Regions from separate parts of the Pseudomonas petroselini genome, predicted to be linked through region 1. Evidence: predicted binding sites of a transcription regulator. Region 1 holds the regulator's gene; each other region holds the start of a gene.

Region 1 (2,267 bases):
GCCGCGCAGGAAGTATTGCTGGTGGTCTGCGACGAACCCACCTCGATCACCGACGCCTACGCCCTGATCAAACTGCTTAATCGTGACTACGGCATGAACCGCTTCCGCGTCCTGGCCAACATGGCCCAGAGCCCGCAGGAAGGGCGCAACCTGTTCGCCAAGTTGACCAAGGTCACGGATCGCTTCCTCGATGTCGCCTTACAATACGTCGGCGCAGTTCCCTACGACGAGTGTGTGCGCAAGGCTGTGCAAAAGCAGCGTGCAGTCTACGAAGCGTTCCCTCGTTCCAAATGCGCATTGGCGTTCAAGGCTATTGCCCAGAAGGTCGATACCTGGCCGTTGCCCGCCAACCCTCGGGGGCATCTGGAGTTTTTCGTCGAGCGATTGGTGCATCAGACGAGCGCAGGACCCGTGCTATGACAGCGAACGGCTATAACGCTTACAAAAAGTCGGCCCGTGACAGCCAGGGTGAGTTGATCGAGCGCTACGCGCCACTGGTCAAGCGCATCGCCTATCACTTGCTGGCACGCCTGCCCGCCAGCGTGCAGGTCGAAGACCTGATCCAGGCGGGCATGATCGGTTTGCTCGAAGTGTCGACCAAATACGATGCGAGCAAGGGGGCGAGCTTCGAGACGTATGCGGGGATCCGTATCCGTGGCGCGATGCTCGACGAGGTGCGTAAAGGTGACTGGGCGCCACGCTCGGTGCATCGCAATACGCGCATGGTCAGTGACGCAATTCGCGCAATTGAAGCAAAAACCGGTCGCGACGCTAAAGATCACGAAGTTGCGGCCGAACTCCAATTGAGTCTCGACGATTATTACGGGATTTTGAACGATACCTTGGGCAGCCGCCTGTTCAGTTTCGACGACCTCTTGCAGGACGGCGAGCACGAAGGGCTGCACGAGGACGGCGCGAGTGCTCATATGGAGCCGTCGCGTGACCTGGAAGATGAACGCTTCCAGGGTGCGCTGGCGGACGCGATTGCCAATTTGCCGGAGCGTGAGCGGTTGGTGTTGGCGCTGTACTACGACGAAGAGCTGAACCTCAAGGAAATCGGTGAGGTCCTGGGGGTCAGCGAATCGCGGGTCAGCCAGTTGCACAGCCAGTGCGCAGCCCGCTTGCGGGGGCGTTTGGGAGAGTGGCGAGCGCGCTGACAGGCAGTGTGGGGACACTGCAGACGATACCGCGAGGGCAGCTAGCCTTCGCGGGTTCGACCCGTGGTGCCCGAGGCGTCCTTTTTGTGTAATGCCTGTTGATTGAAATGGCGCGTCCAGGTGCTGGGCGCGTTTAAGACTGCTTGGAGGTCGAATTGGACAAGAACATGAAAATCCTCATCGTTGATGACTTTTCAACGATGCGGCGGATCATAAAAAACCTGTTGCGTGACCTTGGGTTCACTAACACGGTCGAGGCGGATGACGGCATTACGGCGATTCCGATCCTCAACAGCGGGAGCATCGACTTTCTGGTAACGGACTGGAACATGCCGGGCATGACCGGTATCGACTTGCTGCGCCACGTGCGCGCTGACGAAAAACTACGCAGCCTTCCCGTGCTGATGGTGACCGCCGAAGCCAAGCGTGAACAGATCATCGAAGCCGCCCAAGCCGGGGTTAACGGTTACGTGGTCAAGCCATTCACTGCATTGGCCTTGAAAGAGAAGATCGAAAAAATCTTCGAACGCATCGGTCATTGATGCTGCCACGGGGGAGCTATGGACCATAACGAATCATCGCAGGCCGAGTTTGAGTCGACCCTGAAAAAACATGCTCGCGAGCTGGTCGACAGCCTTGAAAAAGGCCACTTTGGCGACGCAGTACAACTTATCCATCAGCTCAACCAGACCCGTGACCGCGGCCTGTATCAGGAAGTGGGCAAGCTCACGCGCGAGCTGCACAGTGCGATCGTCAATTTCCAGATTGACCCGCATATGCCCCAGGCCGAAGAGATCTCGCAGATCACCGATGCCACCGAACGCCTGTCCTATGTGGTCAGGCTGACTGAGGCGGCGGCCAACCGCACCATGGACCTGGTGGAAAACGCCACGCCTCTGGTCAACGGCATGGCCACCGAGGCCCAGGCCTTGAGCCACGACTGGGGCCGCTTCATGCGCCGCGAAGTCGGGGCTGAAGAGTTTCGTGAGTTGGCGCGTCGGGTCGACGGGTTCTTGTCACGCAGCGAGCAGGAAAACCGCACGGTTTCCAGCAACCTCAACGACATTCTGCTGGCCCAGGATTACCAGGACCTCACCGGTCAGGTGATCA
Region 2 (2,267 bases), 710 kb from region 1:
AGGATGAAAGCGGCAAACCCGTGTTGTCGACCATCGCCACCGGCATTCTGAGCCACGACCTGTTCCTCAATACCCTCGATGCCGTGTTTGCGGCGCAACAACAAGCACGCGAGCTGGCTTGAGCCTGCTGCGTCACAACTGAGGATTAAACGATGATCTATCGCGGCGCAGGCTGGCTGACGTTGTTTACACCGGTGGCGATGGTGCTGCTATTGATGTGGCTGTGGCCCGACCCCAGCGTCAAACCCGGCAACACATCGCTGATGCAGGTGTTGCTCGGCTTCGGGGCGGGATCAGCGATCAACACCGTGCTGGGCTTTGTACTGAACCGACAACCGCACGCCGATGGCGTCCGCCACCACTTCTTTTTCATGCCGATGCAGTGGCCGGCGCTGGTGATCACGGTGACCTGCCTGCTGATTGCCTTGCTGAAATAACCCTACCGGCCGCTCGCCCAGGGCGGCCGCGTCTCGACCCGCTCAAGGCTGACACGGGAAGACGCGTGGGCTCCATGGTTGGTCGATCAGGTCGGCTTTTTGGATGAGATTTATGGGTTTTGTCGGGGGCTGTGACTGAGACATGTCGCAGACTCTGCTGGTTAAGAGTCGTCAGGTTAGCGAACGAGGTATCGAGGGCGCTTGTACGATCCTGCAAGCAGCCTGAGCGTGTCGGCTGGCGTCACCTACACTTAACGCCCTGCTCAGTCACACACTGGTCATAAACCAGACGGAAGGCACTCAGGAGTCCTAAAGTTGAGGCGCTAGGGGCGGATAAACTCTATGTTGATTACATCCGCAGCACTGTTCAAGGACCGAACCCATGCCCCAACGCTCATCCAGCCGCCTGCCCCTTCCCGTTTATCCCCGTTTCCGTTGGTTCGCCTTGGTCCCGGTCGTGCCGGCCGTTTTGTGGATACTCGTGCAATCAACCTCGCCAGCCAATCTGGTGGCTTGCACGGCACTGGTGATGATCGGCCTCGGTGCCTGTGCCTGGAGCGCGGTTTCACAGCGCAACGTACTGCAGCGAGCGATTGCGCAGGCGCAGGCGGACCAGTCAAGTGCGGATGTGCATAACGGCATGGCCTCTCGTGCACAGCTTGACGAGGTATTGCTGGGCGCCATGCCCATCTGGGCCAAACAGGTGGAAAGCTCGCGCCATCAGACCGAAGAAGCGATTGTGAGCCTGGCGAACCGTTTCACCGGGATCGCCACACGCTTGCAGGAAACGGTACAAGCGTCGCAGCACGCGGCCGGCGAACTGGACGGGCAGGCCGCCGACGGTGCGCTTGAGGTGCTGGCGCGCAGTGACAGCGAGTTGAGCCAGGTGATCAATTCACTCAAGGCCACTCAAATCAGCCGTGACCAGACCCTGGCCCAGGTGCGCAGCCTGACCGCCTACACGGGCGAACTGCGCACCATGGCCGCTGATGTGGCGGCGATTGCCGCACAAACCAACCTGCTGGCCCTCAACGCGGCCATCGAAGCGGCGCGTGCCGGTGAGGCCGGTCGCGGCTTCGCGGTGGTAGCCGATGCGGTGCGCAGCCTGTCGAGTAAATCCAGTGAAACGGGCCAGCAGATGTCGGCCAAGGTCGACATCATCAATAACGCCATTACTCAATTGGTGCAGGCCGCGTCCAGCAGTGCCGACCAGGACAGCCATTCGGTGGCCGAGTCCGAAAACAGTATTCAGATGGTGCTCACACGCTTCCAGAACATCACCGGGCGTCTGGCCGAATCTGCCGACCTGCTCAAGCAGGAAAGCTATGGCATCCGGGATGAGATGACCGAGGTGTTGGTCAACCTGCAATTCCAGGACCGGGTCAGCCAGATCCTCAGTCACGTGCGCGACAACATGCACGCCCTGCATGACCATCTCCTGCAGGCCAACCAGACCCCGGACCAGCCGATGGCCATCGACGCCCGCCAATGGCTGGCGCGCATGGAAACCACCTATGCCACCGACGAGCAACGGCGCCTCCATCATGGAGAGGCGGCGGTGCAGCAGAACGCTCAAGACATCACTTTCTTTTAGGAGTACATCATGGCGAAGAGTGTATTAGTGGTCGACGACTCCATCAGTGTGCGGCAAGTCGTCGGCATAGCCTTGAAAAGCGCCGGTTACGACGTGATCGAGGCCAGTGACGGCAAGGACGCCCTGAACAAGCTGACCGGGCAAAAAGTGCACTTGATCATCAGCGACGTGAACATGCCCAACATGGATGGCATCACCTTCGTCAAGGAGGTCAAGAAGCTGGCCAACTACAAGTT
Region 3 (2,267 bases), 720 kb from region 1:
AGCACCTTGCTGATTTCTTTCGTCTGATGAGCAAGCTCTTGAACCTGCGAGCTCGATGAGTTGATTTCCCCAACCATTCCTTCAATCGCTACAACAGCTTCTCCAACCTTACTTTTGCCAGCCATGGCGTTTTGATTGGTTCTTTGCGATATTTCTGCTGTAGAAACGGCATTGCGAGCGACTTCATCGACCGCCGCTGTCATTTCATTCACAGCGGTAGCAGCCTGTTCGATTTCGCTATTCTGCTGAGTAAGACCTCGTGTGCTCTCGTCCGTTACGACGCTCAGCTCTTCTGCTGCCGAGGCTAGCTGATCTGATGCACTGGATATATTTTGAATGGTGCTTCGAAGGCTCGCCTGCATCTCATCAAGGGAGGACAGTAATTTCCCGGTTTCGTCCTGGCTACCTGCGTCAATACGTTGCGTAAGATCTCCACCTGCAATACGCTCTGCAGCAGATACTGCATAGGAGAGTGGCCGGGTAATGAGTCGCGTAATAACAACACCCAGGCCCATTGCCAGGACGAACGCGATTAGCATACCTGCAATCATCGTTAGCTTAGAACTTTGAATAAGAGCATCGCTTTCACTTCGGAGATCGTCCGCTTGATCATTGTTAGATGCAATTATCCCTAGCATCTCTTTCTCAGCGAAACCGTACTTATCGCTGACGTCTCCTATCAGCTGCAATCTCGCCCCTGGCAAATCCCCCGACATCAAAGTATTGGCGAACTTCTCTCCCGCTTTTATATAAGCAGGCCAATCCCGTTCAAAATTATCACCTAAGGCCTTTTCGTCATCGCGCAGCGGGGTGCTACGATAAATAGCGAATGCTTTCTCTACAGCACGCTGGCGGTCAGATAATGATTTTTGAGTGGCTGCGAGTTCCCCCTCAGTTGCATTACCAGCTTTTTGTGCCAGCAACAAGTATAGATCTCTATTGTGATAAATTACTTGCTGCAGAGCTTCATTCACCTTGTTAATTGAAGTTATGTTATTGCTAAATACAGATGAAATCGCATCACCCAACCGTGAGTTGCCGTTCATCCCGACGAGCCCAATCGCGATAGTTATCAATGCGCATATCAAGAATGATATGGACAGTTTTGCCGCAAGGCGTAAATTCAGGAACCAAGTCATAGAGCTTTCTCTTCATAGGGGAGATCTGGTTAACCTTGAGGCACGCCATTGATCAGGAGAGGTATCGGCAAGAAGGGACGATTATTGAGCTTTTTTCTCACGCGCAGCTTAAATATATTTATTATTATGTTTGCCACCCTAACCTCAAATAATATTGATTTTAATAACAATTCGCGCTTCATTTTTAGGCTTGTTGAATATTCACTGAGACCAACTTGGCTGATTTAGCTTCTCGTCCATTGAAGGCCGCCTTTCCCAGTTGGGTGCGAAGCAATCTGAATAGCTGATGCTTCTCTGATCCTTCCACTAGATCGAGTCAGTTGGGAATCTGAGAGCGCCATTCCAGCTTAACCGGAGCAAGCGGAGCGCGCAGGCTGGTACAGCCGAAGGCGTGAAGGATGGATGCCCGTAGGGCCGAGATACTGCGGGACGCGGGAGCTCGGTTCGCCACAGCCTGCCCGCGCACAGCGGCTCGCCAACTGAAGTAAGTCAGTCTGATCTTGCGGCCCGACTCAGTAGCGCTAGAGAAGCCACCAACACCACACCGGTAAACTCCCAAATTTTCCCACCAGGATAAGCAATCAAAATGGGGAGTGTATCGTAATGATAAATTGCGACTGCTGCTTTGCCAGCTCAGCGATACCTCCATTGCAGTGCGCCAGAGTAGTAGAGCACTGATCACAAGGTAGTCAGGCGATTAAGCTGCTCAACCGAAGGAAATCCCAGTGTCCGATAGCGACGTGGATAGCCCGCTTCTGTAGCCAGCAGATCGCCAAGCTCGGATTCAAGTTCACTCCAGGAGACGGTTTTGACTGTCGCTTCCCCACCCTCAACAGGATCAACCAACGCGACGCGATCTGTCTTGGGCAACAGCGTCAGCACACCTTTTGTCCAGGCGCTCATCGATACCGTCTGGTTTGGTTGGTCAGCCATTTGGAAAAGGTTGTAGGAGGCGACGAAGATGTCGATGCCCTTTTCCAGATTGAGCTTGTCGAGCAACTCTTTCTGATTGGCATAATTACTCTGCAGCAGCAAATGCTCCAGTGTAACCAACCGACTGCTGACCCCTTCATCATCACAGTTAAACGGTATGATATCGCGACCTTCGTAGGTGTAAATATCGGTAGA

What was found. The regulator FliA, encoded in region 1, starts transcription of late flagellar genes. The targets are predictions, from matches to a motif close to CTAAAGTTTNNNNNNNNNNNGCCGNTAA.
Region 2: a site for FliA is predicted at 747-774, ahead of ACI512_RS29835 (methyl-accepting chemotaxis protein). Genes of this name have one in related genera too.
Region 3: a site for FliA is predicted at 1,201-1,228, ahead of ACI512_RS23015 (methyl-accepting chemotaxis protein). Genes of this name have one in related genera too.

The regions. Positions count from the first base shown of each region.
Region 1 covers NZ_CP173614.1:5,742,281-5,744,547, reverse strand. Annotated here, with positions in the region: gene fleN (flagellar synthesis regulator FleN) at 1-420, shown strand, start outside; gene fliA (RNA polymerase sigma factor FliA) at 417-1,157, shown strand; gene ACI512_RS26420 (chemotaxis response regulator CheY) at 1,325-1,699, shown strand; gene ACI512_RS26415 (protein phosphatase CheZ) at 1,718-2,267, shown strand, end outside.
Region 2 covers NZ_CP173614.1:6,456,141-6,458,407, reverse strand. Annotated here, with positions in the region: gene ACI512_RS29845 (hypothetical protein) at 1-122, shown strand, start outside; gene ACI512_RS29840 (hypothetical protein) at 153-437, shown strand; gene ACI512_RS29835 (methyl-accepting chemotaxis protein) at 820-2,031, shown strand; gene ACI512_RS29830 (response regulator) at 2,041-2,267, shown strand, end outside.
Region 3 covers NZ_CP173614.1:5,025,035-5,027,301, forward strand. Annotated here, with positions in the region: gene ACI512_RS23015 (methyl-accepting chemotaxis protein) at 1-1,139, opposite strand, end outside; gene ACI512_RS23020 (DUF1444 family protein) at 1,818-2,267, opposite strand, start outside.